One region of the Glaciecola punicea genome, then DNA from elsewhere that is predicted to be linked to it. Evidence: riboswitches for the same ligand, from Rfam matches in the RefSeq annotation. Region 1 holds a riboswitch; the other holds the start of a gene.
What was found. A riboswitch is a leader RNA that binds a small molecule or an ion and turns the genes downstream of it on or off. The one in region 1 is predicted to bind thiamine pyrophosphate.
Positions count from the first base shown of each region.

Region 1 (5,597 bases):
TAGCCATATCAAAATAACGACAGCCCATACCCGCATATTCCCAATCAAAAACAGGCCCGTTTAAATAACTAATATGATCAATGTGCAAATCGTTATGGCAAAGCACGAATTCATCAATGCAGACGTCCAAATAGCGTTGCCACTGCTGTTTAACCTGCAAATATTTTTGCTGAAGCTGCGGTGATGGAGACTCAATTTTATCCCAGTACACTTCCCAGTGCTCATCTAATGCAAGCAGCGGCGCTGACACGAACGAGCTATGCACCTTGTACAATACTTCGGCCAAGGTTTCTACTTTATCACCCATGGCGTTACCCGAGTTGACCTTACGCCCATGTTTTGCGTCTTCATGCTGGCGAATGTCGACCCACTGCTCACAATAAACCTTGCCGTTTACGCTTAAAAAAACGGGTGCTGGCGCTAAGCCTAAAATAGCAAGCTCTTCTTGCATCCTAAATACTTGCCTTCGATCTACAGGCAGCAATTCGTTGCTATCAAACAGTTTTAGCATCAGCGTTTTATCGCCATCACAAACTTTAAAGTTACGATTGATGGTGCCGCTTCTAACACGATTTATCTCAAAATTAGGGCTGGTGACATCCACCACCTCATAACGCTCAAGCATTTTGAGAATGGATAAGCGATCTTTTTCTTTCTTCAAAGGTTTAGGCGACATAGTCCTTTCCCTGACGGTACACACTTTGCCAATGCATTAGACCTCTTAATGCGAGCACAAGGTAAATGAGCATAAGTACTGTCGTTAAGTATAAGCCTCTGTCGTATAAAAGCACCATGCTCACGACGTTAATAATGCTCCAATAAATCCAATTTTCTAACTTTTTAGTGACCGTTAAATAAGTAGTAATGAGCGAAAATACGGTCAGGGTAATGTCGAGTAGTACAAGCTCATAGTTAAGAAATTGAATCGCAATAAAAAAAATAACGGTGCTTGTTACGGCGCCAAACAGTAGGACACTAACATGATTGTGCCAGTTCATACGCGAAATGCTAACTTTTTTATCTCCGCTTCTGCCCCAATAAATAAATCCCCACACCGCCACTGCCATGTAGTAGACATTTAATATCATTTGAAAAAAAAGCGTAACATCCCAGTAAATATAGGCGTATAAGCATGTGCTTATAAACCCAGCAGGCCAACACCAAAGAGACTCTTGAGCGGCCAACCAAACATACACCACCGCTAACAAGACAGCGAAAACCTCGCTTATACTTTGCTGCTGCCACTGTTGCGAAACGGCTTCAAAAAATGCCAATGTCAGGATAAGTTCATATGCGTGGCATTTAGAAACTTACATACAAAAACAGCCTGCCCGACTTGTTCAAACGTGGTTTTCATTTCGGTTTGTATCACCTTCATTACATACGCAAACTCGCCGCTCACCAAGGTAGAAGTGTGGCTTGTTTGCACGTGTAAATGCTGATCGGTGTTTAATCTATCTATAAAATCTTTGATGTAGGGCACATACTCTTGATGCAGCGGATAAAGAGAAATTTCAACGCCTAACTGCAGGGTGTTCTCATTCATAAGTTTTCTCATGTAAAGTTGTGTTAGTGTCAGTTCATCTTTGCTGTCAATTATGTATAGTCGCCTTTATATCTAATCGCAGTAAGATATAAAGGCGTCATAGAGGCGTCATAGCACAGTGTTAAGCCTACTCCCAATCATAGTTAAACGTTACGCCTATTTGGCGAGGTTGGCCAAACTGAAAATACGGGCCGTTAGTGCTGTAGCCGTCACGTGGATCATTAGGGAAGCTACCAAAGCCGCGCGTCACAATCGCCTTGTCGGTCACGTTTTTTACCCACAGCTTGAAAGAGTATGCGTGCTTTCCCATTGCCCGCCAGGTTAGTTCAGAGTTAATGACAGTGGTAGAAGGTGCGCGCACATCATGGTTTATACCTAATCTAAAATCATCTTTTACGTCTATATCTACAAACCAGTTTACGCTATTTGAGAGCTGCCAGTTAGACGCCAGATAGGCAGTGTATTTAGGCGCATGCGCCTGTTGCTGAATGCCCACAAACTCGCCATTTTCTTTTGTATAACCCCCAAATGTAGCATCTAGGTAACCTACATTAGTTTGTAAATACCAGTTTCCTGCAATATCCCACGTACCTGAAAATTCAAAGCCTTTATTCGTGCCCGTGTCAGCATTGCCAATGGCGTCGGCGAATGAACTTGCGCCTGTATCGTCAATCGCAAAAAGGACAGAGTCGCTAACCTGCGCGTCGTCTCTTTGCATGTAAAAGAACGTTAAATTAAGAGTGGCCAAGCCGTCATAGGCGCGGCCTTTTACCCCTATCTCGTAGTTCATATTATATTCTGGGTCAAATGTACGGCTATCAGCGGCAAGTCGGGCATCTATATTATAACCTGCAGCTTTATAACCGCGCGAAATACTGGCAAAAACTAAGTTCTCACCTAACTGGTAGTCAAGCGCAAGCGAAGCTGCCACCAAGGTGTCACTTATGTTTGAGCTGCCGACTGCATCTGCAAAGTCAGTATTGAAACGCTCGACCCGCCCTGCACTGGTAATGTTTGTTTTGTCGTTAAGCACATGCACGTACTGACCAAAGACTGATTGATTAGAGCGCTCATAAGTACTCAAGTAATCACTTTCAAAAAAAGTATTCTGGCGTAATAAATCTTCATCGCTATCGGTAATATTAGCGCCAAGTAAGTAGCTGTTTTGCCCTCTTGCAATTGTACTTGCAAGCTTTATATCAAGTCCGGTTCTTTTTATATCACGCTGATAAAAATCAAATGACGAATAGCCATCAGGGTGTATTCCGACAAATGTCCAATCTTCATCAAAACCGTATTCGGTTTGCGCATCTAACAAATAAGCACTGACCTGTAGTTTGTGTTGGTCAAATCGGTAGTTATATTTTAAGCTGCCTGCGCTAGCATCCACCCTGTCAAAACCAGGTTTGTCTGCAAGCGTTGAGGCATTGTCAAGCGAAAAAATGTCATAGCCGTTGTCTATATCAAAAGTGAACGCGCTTATATCTAAGCTGCTAACGGCATTGAGGGCAACGCTGGTAATAATAGACGCGGTGGTTTCGTCAATGCGATTGGTGTCGTCTGTGTTTAAAAAAGCGTTTTTGATAAAACCATCGCTTTTAGTCTGTTGTATAGAGACTCTTGTAGATATATTGTTTGATAAGGCATTTGAGTAAGTGCCGGCGAGCCGAGACTCGTTAAATTGCCCGTAACTGATATTAACATTGGCAAATAAATCATCGCTTGGCGCGTTGCTCACTAGCTTCACTATACCACCAATGCTATTTGCGCCGCTGGCAACTGACTGTGGTCCAGACAACACTTCTATCTGCCTTATATCATTAACGGTCGCTAAGCCGCCAATGCCGGAAATATCGATGTCGTTTAGAAACAAACCAATCGACGGGTTAATCGGCTCAGCGAACTGCGAACGTTCGCCTATGCCTCTAATTTGCAAAAACTTGCCACGTGAAGCGCCACTCGAAAAATTCAAGTTGGGCACCATGCCAATAATATCTTGAATGTGCCTCGCTTGGCGTGAGTTAATAGCGGCCTCACCTATAACAAAGGCACTGGCGGGTAGTTCAGATAAATCTCGCTGCGATAAATCAGCCGTAACCACAATTCGTTCAACTGACGTTAAATCATCACGGCCTGCTTGTGAACTATCGTTACCCTCGATTACTTGCATAGCATGAAGGCTAGACGCATATAAAAGGCTGCAAGAAATAGCAATTGGCGTGAGTAATAATGAAACTTTTTTTGATGTCTTATACATGTATGGATCTCTTCAAGAATACGAAAAGATCCGGCAACCGTGGCATTGAGAAGGTAAGTAATTGACCATTCCTACGCCGGTACTAACCGGATCAGGTAACTAAGGGTTCTCTTAATGAATCTCAGCGAATTAACGCACCCCTTGGTTCAACATAAGTATGAGGTAAACATAAACCTAAGTTTATTAGTTAAAAATCACACTCGCGCAGAGAATAGCAAGAATCAGGCAATAATCAATGCCTGTTTACGCATTGTTACTAAAATTTTAGCGATTTATTGCCAAGTGAGTTAATCTCAACAAATATAGTATGAACTCAACTTTCTGGATTATCGTGACTATGTTAAAAAATGATGCCGAATAAAGAAGCATTCACAAAATGGCTTAGCGTAAAAAAGACGGGCTTTCACCATAGGCAGTTCTTACTTTTATCATTGCCTTTAGATGAAGCAATGTTTTTCCTAGAGGCTGTAGTGGCAGATTATAAAGACAGCTCTGTTGTTTCAAATAACTTATGCATAAGCCATGTGAAACACATCCCTTTAACTCGCTACCAAGACTATTTGGGACAGCAAACCAACTCTCTTATTTTTGATGCCAGAAATGGGTTTCACTTAAATGCGCTGTATGCAAGCGCTGGCATGGTTCAGGCAGGCGGAATTATTGTGGTGCTGCTGGCATCTGAAAGCTCATATAAGCCAAATTTAGGCCCACTAAAGTTTAGCTATGGGTATACACCTAAAACATCATATTTCACTGACGTTTTTATACGACACGTTAAAAAAAACAATGGAGCTTACGTAGATCCCACGCACTCGTTTTTTCCAAGTAGTGCCATATCATCTCCTTTGAAGCAAGCAATTGAACACGAAACACAAACAAATCAGCAAGACTGGCAACTATCAAAAGACCAGACTGATATCGAAACCAAAATAACGCAAAGGATCAACGCTAAAGCATCCACGGGGTCAGTTTCAATTATTCTTGGCCCACGCGGAAGGGGCAAGTCTACGTTGATAGGTCATATTGCAAGTAGATTATCCGCTAAGGTAAATAACCAGAATACCCCTGTCGTGGTCAGTGCATTAAAGAAACGTCAATTACAGCGTTTTTACGACGTGAACACAGCGAGCCAAGCTCCTTACGAAGCGAACCGTAATGCACCTTTAGAAAAACATGCTATTCAAAAAAATGAAATTAAATTCTACGCGATGGATGAGATCACCGCACTTGCCCCGCCCCATTCCATAGTGATTATTGATGAATTAGCGTCGATCGCGCCGGCGCTGCTTAAGCGTACTATTTCTCATTTTTCACACTGCATACTTACTGGCACTACAGACGGTTATGAGGGTAGCGGCAATGGCTTTATACATAGAGTATTGCCTTACTTAGTCTCCCATAAAAATACGCACGTATACACCTTAAGCAAACCGTTTAGGTGGCTAAAAGGAGACACCGTAGAAACGTGTTTACACTCACTGCTTGGTTATATGCCAAATATGGGATCATCGACAAGAACCGCACACACAACTGATAAATCCTTACAGAGCAAGATAAATAAAGATGTTTTACATGATGTACAATTTGAAATCATAGACAAAACAATATTGGTCAAAAGCAATAAGCTTTATGCTCAAATATTTACATTGCTTAGCGACGCCCATTATCAAACCACCCCTAACGATATTGTAAGAACCTTAGATGCTAATGACTGCATAATAGCAATCGCCTATAAAAACAGCTCCCATATCAATAAGGCCAATCGTCAAGTGCTAGGCGTAGCCATTTTGTTTG
Region 1 is NZ_LZXY01000012.1:50,847-56,443, reverse strand. Features, by position in the region: gene BAE46_RS12670 (phosphotransferase) at 1-676, opposite strand, end outside; gene pnuC (nicotinamide riboside transporter PnuC) at 666-1,274, opposite strand; gene BAE46_RS12660 (YkoF family thiamine/hydroxymethylpyrimidine-binding protein) at 1,277-1,531, opposite strand; gene BAE46_RS12655 (TonB-dependent receptor) at 1,674-3,803, opposite strand; TPP riboswitch at 3,855-3,955, opposite strand; gene BAE46_RS12650 (tRNA(Met) cytidine acetyltransferase TmcA domain-containing protein) at 4,151-5,597, shown strand, end outside.

Region 2 (5,597 bases), on a different contig from region 1:
ATTGAGCACTATACAAAGCGACTTTAATAGCGGCTCGTCGAAGCGAAAGCATGTATCATTGGCCGATTTAATAGTACTAGGTGGCTCAGCAGCAATAGAAAAAGCCGCAAAAGACGCTGGTTATGCTGTTTCAGTACCCTTCATGCCAGGCAGAGGTGATGCAACTCAAGCACAAACTGACGTTAATTCGTTTAGCCTGCTTGAACTGAATGCTGACGGGTTTCGAAATTATTTTGTAGCACAAGAAAGCTATGAACGTTCGCCTACAGAAATGTTAATTGACCGCGCAGACCAATTAGACCTAAGCGTGCCACAGATGACCGCTTTAATAGGTGGCTTACGTGCCTTAAATGCAAATTATGAACAATCTGCGCATGGCGTATTAACTGATCAACCAGGTACACTTAATAATGATTTCTTTGTGAATTTGCTTGACATGTCTACCGTGTGGAGAAAATCTGCTACCGATGGTTTGTATGAAGGCTTTGATCGTAAATCTGAAGAATTGAAATGGACAGCAACCTCGGTCGACCTTATTTTTGGTTCTAACTCTGAATTACGTGCAGTAGCCGAAGTGTATGCTTTTGATACGTCGCAAGAAAGATTTGTGAATGACTTCGTTGCGTCTTGGGCGAAGGTGATGAATTTAGATCTTTAGTTTGATTTGAGTTAGTTTGTAAGCCGCGGCTGTGATTAATTTGCAGCCGCGGTTTTTTTTTAGCGCCAAGGTGACAGCTACTCAGTCAAAATAAGCTAACGAAGTAAGCAAACCTGCAGCACCGCAGAAAAAATGTGCGCTTTGGTCACCACTTTCAAAACAGTATAAGTAAAGCCGAGAAATATAGGTATTATGGATCATCTTAGTAAGCCTTACTCAGGTTAAATCAAAAGATCTATCGAACTGGCTATTTTCTGTGTAACTGAGCAGATATAGCTGTTCACAAATAATCATAGGGGAGTTGTTTTGAGTAAAAAAATTGTTATCGCTGGTGCCGGCATTGGTGGATTGTGTGCTGCCTTGGCGCTGGCAAAACGCAAATTTGAGGTGCTTGTTTATGAACAAAGTCCGCAACTTAACGAAGTAGGTGCAGGTTTACAGCTTAGTCCCAACGCCATGCATGTATTACAAACACTTGGTATAGCAGACGAGATTAAAACTAAGGCCTTTCGTCCAAATTCAGCCGTGATGCGCCACTATAAAACTGGCAAGACTTACTTTACTGTTCCTTTGGGTGATACCGCCACACAAAAATATGGCGCTCATTATCTGCATATTCACCGCGCTGATTTACATTCTATTTTGCATAATGCCTGCAAAAATATGAACGTAAGTATTCACTTAGGTCAAACTATCCAAAGTTACCAACAAACGCCACAGAATCTAACAGTACAATTTGACAACAATGAATGTCTCTTCGCCGATGTGCTCATAGGCGCTGACGGTATCAAGTCAAATATCCAAGCTTGCATGTTAGGGCAAACACCCTCTGAATTTACCGGACAAGTAGCCTGGCGTGGCATGGTACAAGCAAACAAACTGCCTAAAGGCTTGATTAAATCAAACGCTAATTTATGGGTGGGCCCAAACAAACACTTTGTTAGTTATTATTTGCGCGCCGGCAACTTAGTCAATTTTGTTGCTGTACAAGAGCGTACAGATTGGCAAAAAGAATCATGGCATGAAAATGGTGATATAAGTGAACTGCGCAGCGCATTCGCTGGCTGGCATCCAGAGGTAAGCGAGTTATTAGAGGCTACGGACGAATGTTCGCTATGGGCCTTGTTTGCCAGACAGCCCCTAAACCGATGGTCTGATGGAAACGTGGCGCTTTTAGGGGATGCTTGCCACCCTATGTTGCCATTTTTAGCGCAAGGCGCGGCAATGGCCATTGAAGACAGCTATGCTTTGGCGCATTGTTTGGCTGCTTGCACCGATACTAAAACCGCACTGCAAACCTATCAAAAAACGCGTTTACCACGCACCCGCAACATTCAACTTAATGCGCGTAAAAACGCAGCTTTGTATCATATGAGTTCACCAATTGAGCAGGCCAAATTAGCACTTCTTTCCGGACTATCTAGTATTGGCCTCAGCAATAGGATCGCGGCAAATATGCTAGACCCCATCTATGCATATAATATTGTTAAACAATTAAACTGATCAAGTAGAGCAGGCGCAATTGACAGCTTATTGTTTATGTATTTAATTGTTTTAGGGGTAAATAGCCGTTAAATCTGAAGTAAAACGAAGTACGGCCAAGGGAAAACACGCGGGGCCTGCCCTTCTTAACCTCTGGTTTTCATAGGGAATTTTCAACTCTGCTTTTTGTGGACTTATCGCACGACTGCAGATAGCACTTGAGAAATTGTTTTACTATGCTTATAGTTATGTCTTCTTGTCGGAGTGCTAGTACGTTTCACCTAGGTGATTTGTATAGCTGAGACCGTTAATTCGGGATCCGTTGAACCTGATCGGGCTAGTACCCGCGAAGGAAACAAGCGTGGCATTTAATAATACCGGACACACCAGTATTTGATTTAAAAAGCCACTTTGCCAGAACACGCGAGTAATATTTTTATATTCGATTACTCTTATTGGCGCTTTTCAACAATTCATTTCTCCAGACAAGCAACTTCATCTTACTTAATATGAGAGATTGCTTATGTCAAATCAGCACAAAATTTTTGCTAGAACACAGCCCGCTAAACCTATTGTATGGAGTATTGCCGGTTCAGACAGTGGCGGAGGCGCGGGTATTCAGGCCGATAGCCTAACAATTCATGACTTAGGCGGACACGCTTGTAATGTGGTAACCGCAATTACCGCGCAAAACTCTCACCAAGTTATAGATGTTGCACCTACCTGTGCAATGGTCTTACTCAATCAGCTTAACTGCTTACTTGACGATTTACCCCCTAGCGCAATTAAGATAGGGGTATTGGCCAACGCTGAACAATTTCAACTAATTAGCCACTGGCTAAGCAATACTTTAAGGCCTTATCAGCAACAACATGATTTACTCATCCCTGTAATTTGGGATCCGGTGATGGTCTCTACCAGCGGTCAATCACTCACCCTTGCCAATAATTCACCCACTGTTGACGACTATATATCTTTGGCTAATCACGTCACGCTGATAACACCTAACGCGTTTGAACTGCAGGTGCTTGCAAGGTTGTTACAAGCTCAAGGTAACACTTCCCAAGAGCCGCTTGAGTGCCTTGCTAACGCAGTTTTATCAAGTGTTTTGGTGACCGGTGGCGCTGATATTGATACATTTGCCATCGACTGGTTAATGGCTAAAAGTATTGCGCATACCTCTGTTTTTCATGCACACCAGCGAATTGGGTTTCAAAGCAGTAGAGTAGACACTAGGCATAATCATGGTACGGGCTGCGCCTTGTCTGCTGCCATTGCTACGGCGATGGCGTTTGGTCATCCTTTGCTAGACGCTATTGTGATTGCTAAAGCATATGTACATCAAGGTTTATCTAGCGGCTACGGCTTGGGTAAGGGAGCTGGTGTGCTGGGCCGCAACGGTTGGCCACACGATCTTGTGCATTTCCCTGAAATTTTGATGCCCCACTATGCTTCGCTAAGCATTAACCACGGGCTTGTCTTTGCCAAGGTTATCCAGCCCTTAGGCGTCTATACCGTTACAAAGTCAGTCAGTGTGTTGGAGCAGGTGCTTAAGTCGGGTGCACGTACTGTGCAACTACGTATAAAAAATAACAGCGTTGATAAGAGACCCCTAAATGAGATTGAAAAGGACATTATTCAAGCAATCTCGCTAGGCCATAAATACAAGGCACAAGTGTTTATTAACGACCACTGGGAGATTGCACTCAAACACGGTGCTTTTGGCGTACATTTAGGCCAAGAAGATGTCTTGCAAGCCAATTTACTACAAATAGCAAATGCCGGGCTCGCCTTAGGTTTATCTTCACATGGTTATTTTGAAATGCTCTTAGCACAGCAACTTAATCCTAGTTATTTGGCCATTGGACATATTTTTTCTACTCCAACCAAACAAATGCCCTCAAAGCCTCAAGGTCTGTTGAAGCTGTCGCGTTATTGCAAGTTGCTTAAAAACAAAATGCCATTAGTGGCTATAGGCGGCGTTGATTTACAAAACTTAGCACAGTTAAAAGCAACTGCCGTACATGATGTTGCCGTGGTTAGAGGCATTGAAAGCACAGAAAATCCGGGACAAAGCTGGCAAGCTTTGCAACAAAAGTGGCAGGCGCTCACATGACACAAGCCTTAAATGATAGACAATTCGTGCAGTATTATCGACAAATATTGCTACCTGAGGTTGGTGAGCTAGGGCAGCAACGTTTGCTTGATCACCATATTATTATTATCGGCATAGGCGGTTTAGGTACGCATGTTGCGCAGCAATTAAGCGCAGTAGGAATTGGCCACCTGTACTTAGTGGATGACGATAGTGTGGAAAAATCCAATTTACCTCGGCAAATATTGTTTGATGCATCCTGCATTGGTAAATTAAAAGTAAACTGCGCTGGTGAGCGACTACGCACAAGTAATACAGATATTAGCGTAAACACCTACTGCGAGCGCTTTTCGTTTGAATTTGCCGAAACACTGTTGGCTGAGCATGAGATGCTTAAAAAAGCGTATGTAAATCAGAAGTTAACGGTACTTGATTGCACTGACAACATGCCCACACGTCAGCTAATTAATGCCTGGTGTGCACAAAAAAAAATTGCGCTTATTAGTGCATCAGTAAGCGGCTTTAGCGGTCAACTTATGGTTATCGATGCAGTAAACAACCCTCAAGCAGGCTGTGTTCACTGCGTATTCAATACTCAAGAGTTAACTCAAAGCTGTGCCAGTGTAGGCGTATTAGGCCCAACTGTTGCGATTATGGCTAGTATGCAAGCACTTACTACGGTTAAGCATATTTTGAAAATTAACACACCCGATTCATACCTACATATATTCAATGCATTAACGCTCAACTGGCGACGAATATATCGGCATAAAGACGCTCAATGCCCTATTTGCCAGCATTGGACAAACTTGAGTAAGCAAGAGCCTACGCGTAAAGCCCAACAGGAGAATATTTCATGATCACTATTTTTATCAACGGTGAAGCCATAAAAGTACAACAATCCCATAGTTTGCGACAAATTTTAGAAGCAAACAGTAAAGAGCAGCAGTGGAATTTAGGCTCTGTAGCAGCTGCGTGTAATCAACATATAGTGCCTAAAAGTGAATGGTCACAGCTTACCTGCCAAGAAAATGACCATATCGAATTGTATCACGCTGTTGCCGGAGGATAAGACATGTTAACTATTGCCGATCATACTTTTTCATCACGCTTGTTTAGCGGTACTGGCAAGTTTTCGCATACGCAGCTTATGTTAGACGCATTAATAGCCTCAAGCACCGAGCTTGTGACCTTGGCAATTAAGCGCATCGACATTAGACAAAGCACCGACAACTTAATGGCGCCACTAAGCAGCTTAGGCGTAAAATTGTTACCCAACACCTCAGGTGCACGCAATGCGCAAGAGGCTATTTTTGCCGCACAGCTTGCCCGAGAAATGTTCAATACACACTGGGTAAAACT
Region 2 is NZ_LZXY01000004.1:249,643-255,239, reverse strand. Features, by position in the region: gene katG (catalase/peroxidase HPI) at 1-658, shown strand, start outside; gene BAE46_RS07080 (FAD-dependent monooxygenase) at 965-2,161, shown strand; TPP riboswitch at 2,391-2,512, shown strand; gene BAE46_RS07075 (bifunctional hydroxymethylpyrimidine kinase/phosphomethylpyrimidine kinase) at 2,664-4,256, shown strand; gene BAE46_RS07070 (HesA/MoeB/ThiF family protein) at 4,253-5,095, shown strand; gene thiS (sulfur carrier protein ThiS) at 5,092-5,307, shown strand; gene BAE46_RS07060 (thiazole synthase) at 5,311-5,597, shown strand, end outside.
Region 2: linked by a shared signal. The riboswitch ahead of BAE46_RS07075 (bifunctional hydroxymethylpyrimidine kinase/phosphomethylpyrimidine kinase) and the one ahead of BAE46_RS12655 (TonB-dependent receptor) in region 1 are both predicted to bind thiamine pyrophosphate.